DNA from 3 places in the Alteromonas sp. 5NW40-0090 genome. Region 1 is predicted to be linked to each of the others. Evidence: predicted binding sites of a transcription regulator. Region 1 holds the regulator's gene; each other region holds the start of a gene.
What was found. The regulator FNR, encoded in region 1, switches genes on or off when oxygen is low (the NO sensors DNR and NnrR bind a similar motif). The targets are predictions, from matches to a motif close to TTGATCTAGATCAA.
Positions count from the first base shown of each region.

Region 2: a site for FNR is predicted at 3,807-3,820, ahead of trhP (prephenate-dependent tRNA uridine(34) hydroxylase TrhP). Genes of this name have one in related genera too.
Region 3: a site for FNR is predicted at 3,109-3,122, ahead of AC27KT_RS13080 (PRC-barrel domain-containing protein). Genes of this name have one in related genera too.

Region 1 is NZ_BAAJLT010000005.1:310,102-315,370, forward strand. It holds gene AC27KT_RS08505 (heavy metal translocating P-type ATPase) at 1-1,158, shown strand, start outside; gene ccoS (cbb3-type cytochrome oxidase assembly protein CcoS) at 1,160-1,390, shown strand; gene AC27KT_RS08515 (sulfite exporter TauE/SafE family protein) at 1,377-2,036, shown strand; gene fnr (fumarate/nitrate reduction transcriptional regulator Fnr) at 2,082-2,819, shown strand; gene uspE (universal stress protein UspE) at 3,065-3,988, shown strand; gene ttcA (tRNA 2-thiocytidine(32) synthetase TtcA) at 4,137-5,090, shown strand; gene AC27KT_RS08535 (patatin-like phospholipase family protein) at 5,091-5,269, shown strand, end outside.
Region 2 is NZ_BAAJLT010000009.1:170,250-175,518, reverse strand. It holds gene AC27KT_RS12925 (saccharopine dehydrogenase family protein) at 1-489, opposite strand, end outside; gene AC27KT_RS12920 (aminotransferase class I/II-fold pyridoxal phosphate-dependent enzyme) at 627-1,856, opposite strand; gene AC27KT_RS12915 (YfhL family 4Fe-4S dicluster ferredoxin) at 1,974-2,219, opposite strand; gene trhP (prephenate-dependent tRNA uridine(34) hydroxylase TrhP) at 2,223-3,719, opposite strand; gene AC27KT_RS12905 (zinc-dependent metalloprotease) at 4,053-5,269, shown strand, end outside.
Region 3 is NZ_BAAJLT010000009.1:214,576-219,844, reverse strand. It holds gene AC27KT_RS13100 (exopolysaccharide biosynthesis protein) at 1-314, shown strand, start outside; gene AC27KT_RS13095 (LysR family transcriptional regulator) at 326-1,246, opposite strand; gene AC27KT_RS13090 (rhodanese-like domain-containing protein) at 1,302-1,652, opposite strand; gene AC27KT_RS13085 (ArsR/SmtB family transcription factor) at 1,847-2,158, shown strand; gene AC27KT_RS13080 (PRC-barrel domain-containing protein) at 2,249-2,986, opposite strand; gene AC27KT_RS13075 (MaoP family protein) at 3,179-3,535, opposite strand; gene AC27KT_RS13070 (hypothetical protein) at 3,934-4,101, shown strand; gene AC27KT_RS13065 (LysR family transcriptional regulator) at 4,228-5,058, shown strand; gene AC27KT_RS13060 (DUF2750 domain-containing protein) at 5,130-5,269, shown strand, end outside.

The DNA.
Region 1 (5,269 bases):
CTGATTTCGGCGTTGACCTATTGCTTTTGGGCGTATCAGGGTAGCGACGAGGCATTTTGGATCACCATATCGGTGCTGGTTGCAACCTGCCCTTGCGCATTAGGGTTGGCTACGCCATCAGCGTTAACCTGTGCTATGGCAAAGTTAAACCGACAAGGTATTTTACTAAAACGGGCCGATGCGCTTGAACAAATTACTGACATTGACACCATCGCATTAGACAAAACCGGCACGCTCACAAAAGGCAAATTTACTATTTCAAATGCCTGGTACGCTGACGGTGTGGATAGTAATAGTGCGCTATCAATTGCCCGCGCTTTGGAGTCACGCTCTGAACATCCGATTGCCAAAGCCTTTAGCGACGGTATAGCCTTTAGCGACGGTGTAGCCCTAAGCGAGATTTCTGCTTCTAGCGACAGTGCTGACGCTACCGATAACACGGTACACAAAGTGACTAATTTTACCGTTACGCCAGGAGGTGGTATCAGCGGTGAGATCAATGACACGTTGTTTTCTATGGGTTCTGCAGCATTCAGCGTTCACGAATCTCAGCTAAAACTCATTGAAGCGTTCCCTTCAGCTAACGTGTTTCTCACGGTTAAGGGGCGTATTATGGCGGCGTATGAAGTAAAGGATTCACTAAGAGAAGATACGCAAGAAACTCTCGATATATTAGCTGCAAGCCATACCCTCGCCGTTTTAAGTGGTGATACACAGCAAAACGTTAATGCGCTTACCGCACCATTGCCAATTTCGACCGCTAAAGGTGGCCTAACACCTGAGCAAAAGTACGAAGCCGTTCAAGCTATGCAGCAATCTGGCGCGAAAGTGATGATGATGGGGGATGGTATTAACGACGCTCCAGTTCTTGCCAGCGCTGATGTGGCGATTGCAGTGGGTAATGCCACAGACGTGGCTAAAACTGCCGCCGACGTGATACTGCTTGGCGATCAGCTGCTTTCTGTACCAGAGCTTATTCGAACTGCGCATCAAGTGAAGCAAAAAATAAGGCAAAATATTGGCTGGTCGGTAGGTTACAACGTTTTGATCTTACCTTTCGCCGTATCAGGCCTACTTTCACCGTGGATGGCTGTTGTTGGTATGTCGTTAAGCAGTATCATTGTAGTCACAAACTCAACGCGACTTTTGAGCAAATAGCATGAGTATTATTTACGTATTAATTCCAATCGCCATCATCATTGTTGCCGTCGCTATCGTGATATTCTTTTGGGCGGTGAAAACCAATCAATTTGAAGATTTAGATCGCCAAGGTTATAGCATACTGTTTGACGATGATCTTCCGCCAGAAGAAAAAAAGCTAGCTGAGCAACGCAAGCAACTTCAAGACAGTAAAGTAGACAAAAGCCAAGCGCCACATGGAAGGGATTAACTACTTCTCTGCCTTTCTTATCGGCTTAGCCGGCGGAGTTCACTGTGTGGGAATGTGCAGTGGAATTGTCGCTGCGCTAAGGATGGTATCGCCTAAAGGCGCTTCAGCACTACCCTATACCCTTGCCTATAACATGGGACGTATAGTGAGCTACACCATCGCCGGAGCAATAACCGGGGCACTTGGAAAAATTGCAGCAGATTATATACCTCTTGCCAACTATGCCCTTTCCCTACTTAGCGGAATCATGTTGCTTCTACTGGCGTGTTATTTGGGTAAGTGGTGGACTGGCTTAACGGTACTGGAAAATGCGGGTAAAGGCCTATTTTCCAAAGTGCAGCCGCTTTCAAAACGCTTTTTGCCATTTAAGACCCCTTTAAGTGCGTTGCCTTATGGTTTTATTTGGGGTTGGCTTCCTTGCGGTTTGGTGTATTCCACACTTACCTGGTCTCTCGCGGCGGGTAATGCGCTAGAAGGCGCTGCTATTATGTTCTTCTTCGGTTTGGGTACATTACCCACCTTGCTCGCCGCTAGCGCTGGTAGCCAATATATTGTTCGAAGTTTTCAACATAACCATTTTAGACAAATTATTGCAGTAATAATGGCAATATATGCCGCTTATCTTATTCATGGCGCAATCGTTTAAAAATGGGTGTATTATTGTCGGGTATTCTTTTAGAGAGCGTGCATTATGAGCAAAGGAAGCCAATTTTCTATTCACTGTCAAAACTGTAGTTTCAGTCACCTTTGTTTACCGGTGGCGTTAAACAAAACAGAAATCGAATCTCTTGACGATATTATTGAACGCAAGAAGCCGCTTCATAAAGGTGACACGCTGATTCAAACTGGTGATAAATTCCGTTCTCTATTTGCAGTGAGAACCGGTTCATTTAAATCATTTGTGACTAATACCGAAGGTGAAGAACAGATTACCGGCTTCCACTTTCCTGGTGACATTATCGGTTTCGATGCATTAAGAGAGAACAAACACCAAAGCTATACCTCTGCGTTAGAAACTGCCATGGTGTGTGAGCTTCCCTACGAGACCCTCGACGAAATGTCAGTGCAATTTCCAAAGCTGCGCCACCAGATCATGAGCTTCATGAGCGCTGAAATAAAACAAGATCACGACATGATCATGCTTTTAAACAAGCGAACCGCAGAAGAGCGTTTATTGTATTTTATATCACATCTTTCTCAGCGCTTTGAAGAGCGAGGCTTCTCCCATAGAGAATTCCATCTCACCATGACGCGCAACGAGATAGGAAATTATTTAGGACTAACCATCGAAACTATTAGCCGTTTGTTAAGCCGTTTCCAAAAAGACAACATTATAAAGGTGGACGGAAAGCTTATTACTATTTTAGATTTCGATAGACTAAACACCAAACTTGCGGCGCTTAACGGCCCAAGCGTTGTCTGCGGTTAGTCCTTTTTTAAGTGTAAATTAAGGCGCACACTAAGCGCGCTTTTTTGTGACCTGTGTTAGCCACCTATCTAATGTTTCAGCACCACGCCGGTTGCTCCATATTTACATCGTTAAGTTCACTCATGGTCGCGTCGTAAAATTCTTGATCTAAAACAACTTACGTTTTTCCCAATGTCGTTTATAGTTAGTATTAGAAAGCTTCGATTTCGACAGCCGCTACTAAGTTTTGTAGTTAGGGGGACGTTATGATTGAGTGTAAACGAATTCTGGCCGTGGTAGATGCCGAGCGCGATAACCAACCTGCACTAAGCCGTGCTTATGAACTCGCTTCAAAAACAGGTGCTTCAGTTACCGCCATGATGGTGGTATACGACTTATCTTACGATATGACGACCATGCTTAGCCCGGATGAGCGCGAGTCAATGCGCGATGCAGTCACAAAGGAGCATGCAAAATGGCTTGCTACCCACTTAAGAGAGCAAGGATTCACTGAAACTGATATCGTTGTAGAATGGAATAATCGCGCGTATGAGTCGATTATTTACTACACCCTAAACAATCAGATAGATTTAGTGGTAAAAGCAACCAAAAAGCACGACGATCTTGCTTCTGTTATTTTCACCCCCACAGATTGGCATTTAATGCGTAAATGCCCTCGCCCAGTATTGCTTGTTAAAGAGCACGACTGGCCAGAAGGAGGAGAGATTATTGCGGCAGTAAACGTAGGCAGTGAAGACAATGAGCATGCCGCACTTAACGATAAGCTCACCCTCATTGCTAACGACTACGCCTCTTTATTGAAAGGTAGCGTAAACTTGGTCAACAGTTACCCTTCTACACCACTTAATATCGCCATAGAAGTACCCGAGTTCGACCCCGATACCTATCACGACGCGGTAAAAAATCATCATTTAAAGGAAATGCGTAGTCACGCGTTAAAGTACGGTATTCCTGAAAACAAATGTGTAGTAAGAGAAGGCCTTCCGGAAAAGGTCATCCCGCAAGTGGCAAAAACACTGGATGCAGAGCTGGTTGTTATTGGTACCGTTGGCCGTGTGGGCATTTCAGCGGCCCTAATTGGTAACACTGCAGAACACGTGATCGACGAACTCAATTGCGATGTGCTTGCTATTAAGCCAGATGGATTTGTGTCGCCGTTGTCGGTGTAGTCTTTTCATCGGTACTACATAGCCCGTGTTTGCCGTTACTTAGCGGCCAACACGGTATGTCACCAACAAATTTAACTTCACAAGCATGGTCTCGAAAAGCCGCTTTAATGTATAATGGCGGCTTTATCACAAACCAAGCTAGTTAATTATGAGTTTAGGCACAAACAGTGCTGACGCGTCGCCATTAAACGCTGCGCAAAGTAAGCAAAAGTACAACTTCAACAAACTTCAGAAGCGACTTCGCCGCAACGTAGGTAAAGCTATTGGCGATTTCGGTATGATTGAAAACAACGACAAAGTTATGGTGTGTTTATCTGGCGGTAAAGACAGCTACACCATGCTTGATATTCTATTGTTTTTAAAGAAGATTGCGCCTATTCACTTTGATATCGTTGCGGTTAATCTTGATCAAAAACAGCCTGGTTTCCCTGAACATATTTTGCCTGAATATTTAGAAAGCATAGGCGTTGACTACAAGATTGTAGAAGAAGACACCTACTCTATCGTTAAAGACAAAATTCCAGAGGGAAAAACTACCTGCTCGCTTTGTTCTCGCTTGCGCCGGGGTATTCTGTATCGCACAGCAAAAGAGTTAGGTGCGACTAAAATTGCATTAGGTCATCACCGCGACGACATGCTAGAAACGTTTTTCCTCAATATGTTTCATGGTGGCAAGCTTAAGTCTATGCCGCCAAAGCTAGTCAGCGACAACGGTGAACACATCGTTATTCGTCCATTGGCGTACTGCACAGAAAAAGACATCGAGAAATATTCTCAGGCCGCTGAATTTCCGATTATTCCGTGTAACCTTTGTGGCTCACAAGAAAACCTACAGCGCCAAAACATAAAGGCTATGCTTCAAGACTGGAACCGTCGCTTCCCAGGTCGTATAGAGTCAATGTTCCGTGCGCTTCAAAACGTAGCGCCTTCACACTTAATCGACAGCAACCTTTATGATTTTAAAGCTATAGCTACACAAGAAGGCCCGGTAGAAGACGGTGATATCGGGTTTGATGAACCTGCTTTCACTACAGAAAATAGTACGGACTTCAGTGATGAAGATAATACTATTGAAGTAATAAACATTATGGAACCGAAGTAAATGAAAATTGGACTTGCGCTAGGTGCCGGAGCCGCAAGGGGCTGGACGCACATAGGTATCATTGAAGCTTTAGAAAAACTCGGCGTAAAAATTGACGTTGTAGCGGGATGCTCTATTGGTGCCTATGTTGGTGCTGCCTACGCAAGTGGTAAGCTAGAAGGTTTAAAAGAATGGGCCTG
Region 2 (5,269 bases), on a different contig from region 1:
AGTTTGCTTTTTGGCATGTTCTTGAAGGTAGTGCACACCAAGGTCAAAAGGCACAGAATCAAAGCCACACGAGAACACAATGTTTGCGCCGGTTTCTTTAGCTTTCGCTTCGTACTTGTTGATCATTTGGTGCATCCAGGCAGGCTCACCGCAAAGATCTGTATAGCCGGTGCCGTTATCGATACATGCAGAAAGTAACTTTTCGCCGTAAATTTGATACGGCCCAACAGTGGTAAGTACAACGGCTGTGCGCTTTGTCATTGCGTCAAGTGCATTGGCATTGTCACCGTCGGCTACAATACTCGCAACGCAATCGCTAATGCCTAGCTCTTGTTTAACATCATTAAGTTTAGCTTCGTTACGACCTGCCACTGCCCATTTAACATTGCTGTCACTGCCATACTGCGCTTGAAAATACTCAGCTACTAGTTTGCCCGTGAAGCCTGTAGCACCGAAGATAACTACATCAAATTCCCGTTCGTTACTCATTGTTTTGTCCTGTTTTATTTCGTTTCGACACGTGTCATCAATATGCGTTACCCAATATACGCACAAGCACCCATATCTATCATTTTTTTCGGTAATATTTGTCTATTCACGAAATTAAACAGTGAGTATAAAAAACGTTAGCTTATTGACTCTACAAACACTGCTAGTCGCGACAGGCCTTCCTTCAAGCGTTCAATGCTAGTGGCGAAAGACAGCCTTACGTATTGGTTGGCATTGTGCTCACCAAAATCATTACCCGGAGTAAGCGCTACATGATGTTGTGAGAGTAGGGCATCACAAAATTCAATTGCACTTAGCCCTGTGTGCTTAATATTGATGTATGCGTAAAACGCACCGTCAGGCTTTGCATCTAAACCAAGCCCCATGTTTTCAAGTGCACTAAAAACAAGGGAAGCGCGCTTTTCCAGCGTATGGCGGTTTTGCTCGCATTGCGCCAATGCTTCTGGGGTAAAGCACGCAAGAGCGGCCTTTTGCGAGAGGGTAGAGGGGCAAATAAACAAATTCTGCGCGAGCTTTTCAAGGATGGGTGTCATCGCTTCAGGTACCACACACCAGCCAAGACGCCAGCCGGTCATACCAAAATATTTGGAAAAACTGTTTATTACGACCACTGTTTCTTCAAGCTGTGCATTGGCAAGTACGGTTCGAAGTTTGGTATTAGTGTCTAGGGTCGATTGGGAAGCGAATGCATCATCGCGAATATCAAGATCAGCCGAAAGCGAAAGATCTAAGTAAATCTCGTCAACAATTAAAAAGCCACCTTGGGATTTGCAGTATTCGCCAATTTTAATCAGTTCTTCTACATCTATAACCGTACCTGTAGGATTGGCAGGTGTGGCGATAAGTACACCTTTCGTGTTGTGCTTCCAATTATCAGCAACACTTGTAGCGGTTAGCTGAAAGTTATCCTCGCTGCGTGTTGGCACCAGCGTTACCTCTGCGCCAAATGCGTTTAAAAAACGTCGATTACAGGGGTAAGACGGGTCGCCCAATATCACGTTGTCGCCTGATTCAACCAAGGCAGCACTTGCCAAAAGTAAAGCACCAGAAGCCCCAGCGGTAATTACCACTCTAGAAGGGCTTACCGCTACGCCATGTTTAACTTCATAAAAACGTGCAATGGCTTCACGTAGTTCAGGCATGCCCAGCGCCGAGGTGTAGGGAAAATCTGAGGCACTTAAGCTTTCTTTCATTGCCGCGAGCACTGCCGCGGGTGCGCCGAAACCAGGCTCGCCTAAATTAAGTCTTATAACATCTTTACCTTGCTGTTCTAGCGTCGTGGCTTTTTCGCCATAGGCCATAGCAAGAAACGGAGAAATCGCCGTAGCGCGAGAGGCAAACTTCAAAATAAAACCCTTAATTAGTAGTGCCAATTCAAACTTTACCGCAATTAGGGACCACTCTTGGTTATGATTCAAGGGAATTCTTCGAGAAGTACCATTTACTCGCTGAATTACTTTTTGTTAACTGTTTAAACGAACAAACTTTTCAGCCAGCTCGTCTGGTGACTCTTTATTGTGCGGGTCGGGCTTAACAACATCGATTGGGCATACCGCTGCGCAAGTAGGCGCATCGTAATGCCCCACACATTCTGTACAGCGTAACGGGTCTATTTCATACACTTTATTTCCCATGCTTATAGCGGCATTAGGGCATTCTGGTTCGCACATGTCGCAGTTTATGCAGCTATCAAGAATAAGCAGTGCCATAAATTATGCCTCGCTCACGTTTTCGGGTGTTACTGCATTAGGTGCTTTTCGAAACGGATTGCGGGTATCAACGCCTGCATCTAGGTTTCGCAACAGTAGGGCAAAATTTAAAGATACATCGCTAGGTATCGGTATTCTTACTTGGTGTCCTGAACCTTTAGCATCTGTAATAGAATGGTTTTTCTTATCCAGCATCTCATTTAGAGTAAAGGTAATGTTGCCGCTTGGCGTCATCAACTCAAGCGAGTCACCTACACAGAATTTGTTTTTAACGTTTATAATTGCATAGCCAGACTCTTCACAACGATCAATCACTTCACCAACAAATTGCTGTTTGTCGCTGACTGAGTGCCCATACTCATAGTTCTGATACGCGTGGTGCGCATGGCGACGCAAGAAACCTTCGGTATAACCTCGATGAGCTAAAGTTTCCAAGTTTCCCATTAATGTACTATCAAATGGCTTTCCTGCTAACGCGTCGTCAATTGCTTTGCGATAAACTTGTGCTGTTCGAGCGCAGTAGTAATGTGATTTAGTGCGGCCTTCTATTTTTAAACTATGCACGCCCATTTGGGTTAACCTGCCTACATGTTGCACGGCACGCAAATCTTTAGAATTCATAATATAGGTGCCATGTTCGTCTTCAAAAGCGGGCATCAGTTCACCGGACTTTTCCTTTTCTTCTAACATGAACACTTGCGTACTTGGCGTGCCTTCTCCAAGGGTAGGAATTACTATTTCAGGCGCTTCACCTGCCTCATCAGTCTGAATAGCTTGAACAATGTCACCGGTTTCGTTTTCTTCGCCCGTCTTAACATCGTAAGACCATCTACAAGCATTGGTGCAAGTGCCCTGGTTTGGGTCGCGTTTATTCATATATCCAGACAATAAGCAGCGGCCCGAATACGCCATACAAAGCGCGCCATGCACAAATACTTCCAATTCGATGTCTGGAACATGTTCACGAATAGTTTCAATTTCTTCCAAAGAGAGCTCTCTCGACAAAATAACGCGCTCAATACCTTGTTTCTGCCAAAACTTCACCGTAGCGTAGTTCACCGCATTGGCCTGTACACTTAAGTGAATAGGCATTTCAGGGAAGGCATCGCGCACCATCATAATAAGCCCTGGGTCTGACATAATTAGCGCATCGGGCTTCATAGCAATTACTGGTGAAATATCTTTAAGGTAGGTACCTAGCTTACTGTTGTGCGGGGCAATGTTGCTTACTACATAGAACTTTTTACCTAAAGCATGTGCTTCTTCTATGCCTATCGCTAAGTTCTCAAGGCTGAATTCGTTGTTTCTTACGCGAAGTGAGTAGCGTGGCTGTCCAGCATAAACAGCATCGGCGCCATAGGCAAAAGCGTAGCGCATGTTGCGTAAGCTACCGGCGGGTGCAAGCAGCTCTGGCGCGTTTAACGTTTGGTTTGGCAATGTTGAAGCTGAGACTTCACGTAGTTTAGAAGAGCTGTGATTAAGTGATAATTTTGAAGTCATAGATGAAAACCGCTACTAGACGCTTTAAACAAGACGGCGGATTTTATAAGCCGTAAAATACCTCTACAACCCAAACAAAACTTGGTGTTGACCAAGATCAAATAATTTGTTGTCGCTTATGTTTTTGAATGTTTAAACGGCAATTGAGCAGAGTCAATGCCAGCTGTTTTATTCCATATAGTTGCGTTTTTAATGCATTACCTTCGGTAGGAAAAACCAAGCCCGTTCACAGCTAAACAACAAGCAAAAAGAGCGCATTAAACGATGAACTACCATGGGCAAAACCCACCACATAGGGTAGGCTAGAAATTCACAATAATAAGGACTAACTGCATGCTGCAATTGAACATTTTTCATAAAGCGGCGCGACAAGTAAAAGCATCGGCAAAATCGGCCATTGCGATTACGGTATTATTTGTCGTGTCTACGTCTTCCGCATTGGCTGCACTGCCAAGCATTGGTGAATTCACCAGCGACATGGCCAAAAAAGATGGTTTAATTCCTGTTTACTATGACCATGAAAGCGACAAAGTTTACTTGGCCGTGCCTACAATCGATGCCGAATATTTGTTCCAAAGCAGTTTGCCTTATGGTGTAGGGTCAAATGATATTGGCCTTGATCGCGGCCAGCTGGGCGATACGCGCTTGGTCAGCTTTGAAAAATTTGGCAACAAGATTTTATTAAAGCAGCACAACACCAAATACCGCGCGGCCCACGGCAGCGACGCTGAAAAGCAGAGTATTGATGAAGCTTTCGCAGATTCGGTTATTGCTGGTTTCACGCTGGTAGCTAACAGCGACGGAGCTAGCCTCATCGACTATACGCCTTTTCTGTTAAGCGATATTCACGGTATAGGAAACCGTATGGCACGCACCAATCAAGGTAGCTTCAGCGTTGATAAAATGCGCAGCGGTGTGTACTTACCTAAAACTAAAGGCTTTGAAAAGAATACTGAATTAGAAGCTTTAGTCACTTTTGCTGGTAAAAAGCCGGGCGAATACGTGCAGCAAGTTACACCCGACCCAGAGAGCGTGACCGTGCATTTACATCATTCGTTTGTGGCATTGCCTGACGATAACTACACGCCCAGAGAGTATCACCCATACTCAGGCTTCTGGAAGTTCAGCTACTTTGATTATTCAACGCCCATCAGCGAGCCTACCGAACAGCGTTTTATTACCCGCCATCGTTTAAACAAGAAAGCCCCGCATGCTGCAATGAGCGAAGCAGAAGAGCCTATTGTGTATTACCTAGACCCGGGTATTCCAGAGCCGGTAATGACCGCGCTCAAGGAAGGGGCGAGCTGGTGGAATCAAGCCTATGAAGCTGCAGGTTATAAAGACGCCTTTCAGGTGAAAGTATTGCCAGAGGGTGCAGACCCGATGGACGTGCGCTATAACGTAATCAATTGGGTACATCGCGCCACGCGCGGTTGGTCTTATGGTTCATCGGTTGTCGACCCGCGCACTGGTGAAATTATCAAAGGTCACGTTACGCTCGGCTCGTTGCGTGTAAGACAAGATTATTTAATTGCCCTAGGCCTAACCAG
Region 3 (5,269 bases), on a different contig from region 1:
CGGACCAATTAAGAAACATCGTTGAAAAGATCAAACCTCACGCTGCAAAAATAGATCGCTTTCTCATTCCTCGTTGCTTTTTTATGAGGCAGCCCGTGTTTCGTTCTTTGATTGCATTGAACTGTGTAGGTTGTGGCTTTGTTATGATACCCCTTGAGCTCATTCCTTTCATGGGCTTTATACCTGCATTAGCAGTCCTCATAATGGCAGTCGGCATGGCCACCGACGACGGTGCGGTGGCTTTGATAGGCGTGACAATATCGGTATTTGGGTTCGTGCTAGGCTTTGAGCACTTACCAGGAGCGATTAGTTAAATCTACGGTTATCAAGAGCAGGAATCTATCATGAAATCTGAGGTGGGTAGGTTCATGGTTTGGTATCTCAATTCCCCTATGAATGCGCGGGCTGCTGGTCCTAATGTGTCTCCATCTTCGAAAGAAAGATATAGTAGGGCTTTTCGTAATGCTGCATTGTTATCTAAAGGAAGGGGTACCAGCGTACCATTTTCTAGTTCTTCTTTTATAATTGCTATGGGTAACCAAGCAAAGCCTAACCCTTGAGCAATGATATCTAACGATGTTCTTACATGGCTAACCGTCCATCGCTGTTCCGCACCGAGCCAACCTACATCTGCCTTGCGCTCTGCTGAAGAGTCGCGAACCACAATTTGACGATGGGTTTTAAGGTCTTCTAGTGTTAGCGTTCTTTTTAGTTGGTGTAGCGGATGATCGGCATGAGCAACAGCGGCAAACTCAATTTCGCATAAATCCTCACTGAACCCATTTGGGAAGACAAAAGGAGAAATGCCTAAGTCCACTTTGCCACTAGCTAGCAATGCATTTGCACCGCTTAGCACAGTTTCCTCTATTTCAATGCGCAATAAAGGAAACTCTGCTGAGACTTTGGCTAAAACGTTATAAAGTAACTCAGAAGGGAAAATAATATCCACAGCAATACGCAGCGTTGTTTCTGTTCCAACTTTTAAACTATTTGCTACAGCTTCTAGCTTGTGAGCCTCGTTAAGCAAAAATGACGCGCGTCTGTACATCAGTTCACCTTGAGGGGAAAGTTGTACTTTACGGCCAATATTTTCAAACAGCGTTACACCGATAGCGCTTTCCAGCTTTTGAACCGCGTGATGAACGCTTGATTGACTTTTATGTACTTCAGCAGCGGCTTGATTAAAGCCCCCGGCATCTACCACGGCTTTAAACATACGCCATTGTTCTAGTGTAGATTTAAGCATACATCGCCCTTAATCTATTATTTAACCTTCTTATATCATACACATCTTGTGCAAGTCATTTTTCGTTGGCTTGGTTAATGGTTGGTATTGAACAGGTTACGACTGATACTTCGTCATACCCTATGTTCATTAACTGTTCTGCCGCTAATTTCGCACGAACGCCAGACGCACAATGAACATAGAGTGGTGTTGAGGCATCATGAAAACGTTCAAGTGCTTTCATCTCTAAAATACCGCGCGGAATATTAAGCGCAGCGGGAACAGGATGCTTTGTTGCTTCACTATTTTCTCTTACATCGATAAGTGCACCATTATTTTGTTTTAACTCATTTGCTGCCTGTTCAGCAGTAACACAACGTATATCAAAATTGATGTTTTCAATACGCGTCTTTAAATCAATCAACATGATCGTTCCTTAAAAATAAACTTGCACAAATAAACTAAAATAAGAAAAAGCTAATGTAAGGCTTATTAATTCAACTAGACAATAGAAATAACTGAAATTCATCGCATAAAATGGCAAGTCGGCAGAATGTCTTATACTTTAGTATAGTTAATGGCTAAATTAGTGCCCAGATACTTTACACATAGGGAGTGCTTATGTCCGAGGAAATGGTAATAGGTTCAGAAAATATAATGGAACACGCTGCGGAAGCTGAAATCTTTTTAAAGCAATTCGCAAACAAAACCCGTCTAATGGTACTTTGTTCACTATTAGAGGAGGAAAAGTCGGTAACTGAACTACTAGAAGTAGTCAACGTTTCACAACCCGTGATTTCCCAGCATCTTGCTTTATTACGAGAGTCTAAAATGGTGGCTACTAGAAGGGAAGGTCAAACGATCTACTACCGCCTTGCGGATGAACGGGTTAAACGCCTTATCGCGTTAATGTACGAATTTTTCTGTCAGTAATACTTAATTCTTTCATTACACAACCACAATGTCCGCGGTCAAACGGACATTGTACGGTCAATATGACTTCTTAAAGCTCTACGTAAACTACTAATCGAATTGCTTGCAGAGCATTGCAATGTAATCGTCCTCTGCAATTCTGTCGCTATCTACTTCTGGCCTGTTGAGCAGTTCATCATGACTTAGCTTAACCTCAACACTGTGTGCGGCCCAATCAATACTTTTTATGTCATGTGGCATCAAAACTAAATGTTTTCCACCTGGAAGCCAGTTATTCGTATCCACAACGAGCATGACTATTTTCCAACTTCGCGAGTCAATTATAAAATTGCTAATGTGACCCACGTTATCGGTGGTAGTAGCAACTTCATAACCACCTACTTCACCAACAGCTCTTAAGTGATTGCTGGTCTTTTTGGGGTGAAGCGTTTCTGAGTCATTAGTCTGCTGCAACTGAACAAGCTCATTAGGGTGTGCAAATTCACCCCAAGCTCCAGGCCCTATCCAGTAGTACCCATACCCAAAGTATTTAAAAAGGTTTTCCTCGTATTCCCGAGAGACGGGTTTATGCTCGTCTATAGAAGGACTATTTTTCAATTTTTCGACCGTCATATTTACATGTACGGCGCTCTTATCTCTATCTAGTTCTGTTAAAGCGATGGGGGAAATGACCACTTTTCTGCTAAGCGGAAGCCATGTATTGGTGTCTGCAACCAAGTAACGTACAGTAAACGTCTCGTCGTCAAAAAGAATATCGCGGATGCCGCCCACTTTGTCATCAACGGCATGAATAGAAAAGTGAGTGAGCTGTTTTGAACTTATGATCATCGTTTCGCCTCCTTTGCTAGGGCTCTTTATGCAGAGCAACGGTTAACGTTGATAAACGTCGCTCTTTATTACTCTAAGTGTAGACATTCCTTAACCTTTCACCATTTTGTTCTTGGTTAAAGTTGATTGAGATCATTAAGGTTTACAAACAAAAAAGCTCGCATTAAGCGAGCTTTAACAGGAGAGTGCTTTTTAGGCGACGTCAAACTCATCATCAGAAAAATCATCGTCGTAATCCGACTGGTTGCTAGCACTGCTATGAAGCGTGTAAAAGTGCTTTTTACCCCTAGCTAACCTGACATACTTTGCCCATGCCTTTTCTAGGTTATTAGCCGCTTCAACTTTGCCATTAATGAACTCGACGAAGTGTTTCTCATCTTCGCTTTCTGGCAATAGTTCACCACTTTCAAGTCCTAACAAGGTCTTTCCGTAATTCGTTAGAAGGTCGGCTTCAGTAATGCTGAAGTCACCTGATTTACGGAAACCATATGGAAACTTCTGACGGTCGATATAAGGTTTTGCTGATAGTCGAATAGCTAAACTTTTCATGATGTACCCAACGTAATGTTTTGTTCAGCGCACTTTTAAAATAATTAAAAACGAAGATAAAACAAAAGATTTTTCTCTTATCAATAAAAAATTTTTAAGAGTTCAAAAAGAAAAAGAATTTCGGCACTTTTGTTTAACTAATAAACAATATTGACGTAAATAAGTAGAAGCATGAGATTTTTTAAGGTTCTGATTTTGCTATTAAAGTTGGTGTTTTTAAACTCTTGATGGCTTAGCTGAACGTGCTGATATAAGCGTAATGGAAACGAGTGTGTTATGTCTATTGAGTTTCATTGAGTACGTAATCAAAAATTCTTATCGCTACGATGATTAAAATTCGTTTTCCATTTTACTGCTTACGATAATAATTGAAGTGTGTTAACAACCCAGAGAAGTCAATGAGTAAAGACTATCGTTACCAGCGTGATGAATGGGACTCGGTAGAAGAGGAAGATTTTCACGCTAAAAAGCCAAGCTCCAAACGCCAAAGTACGGTAAAGGAGAAGCAGAAGCGTGACTTGCAACGCCGTGATAAACAGCGTCGCCTGCACCAAGAAGAGTATTAATTCAGCGAGTTGATGAAATTTTATTTAAGCGCACCGCATTAAGCGGTGCGCTTCTGTGCTTTTGTGTTTACTTGCCGTATGATCTGTGTCAATTTACGTCTACTTAGATTCGGTTGTACAACAAGCATGGATATACGCTTTCTCACCACCTTTATAGAGGTGGCTAAAACACGTCACTTTGGTAAAGCTGCGGAAAACCTTTACCTCACTCAATCTGCCGTTAGTGCACGAATAAAGCTTCTTGAAGAATATTTTCACACCACGCTTTTTATAAGACAGCGCAATAGTATTCAGCTTACACAATCAGGTGAAAAGTTGCTTCCCTATGCAAAGCAATTATGCGCTACGTTGAATGAAGCGAAGCAAGAACTACAAATTCAGTCTTCGGAATATGTTGTGTGTGGCGCAACACAGCTTGCTAGTGAATTGCTGTTGCCTAGAATGCTTAGCCATCTTCACAATTCATTTCCGGACTGGTCGGTAAAGGCAGAAGTTTTAACGCTTGATACCTTGTCTCGTCAGCTTCATGAAAGGGTTACAGATCTCTCGTTTTCCACTGAGCCACTTAAATCTGAAGAGGTGAATAGCGATGTCTTATTAGAGCATGAGCTGGCGCTATACCGTATCGGAGAGGGTGCAGACTCTATAGATGCTGCAGATTTTGTAGCAATAGATTGGGGCGCTAAAGCCAGAGACTGGCTACTTACCACCTATCCGCAACTTCGCGATGCTAAGTTAAGGACAAATTCATTAAACTTAGCACTCAATAATCTACAAAGTGAGGGCGGTATAGCTGTACTTCCAACAGACGTTGAAACGCAGTTACACGCTGGCACCAAAGTGACTAAAATAGAAACCATAGAGAACGTATCTTTTAAAGTTTACGTGCATAGTATGAAGCAAGTACGACGGGTCGGACTCGCTGAGATCATACAAAGTGTATCGACAGCCTGTTAAACACTACCCCTAGTTACGCCAATGTGCCGAACTGTTCGGCACGCAAATGACAGAATTTTAGAGAGAGTCCAATGTCTCAATTACATCCTTTACTAGAAAAAAATGCATTCCAGCGTTTGGAAGCAAGCCTTGAAACAATTAAAGCTGAACAGAAATTGTTTATCCTTAAAGACGAGCACGGCTGTGTGATGCTAACCACCGACGAGGAAGA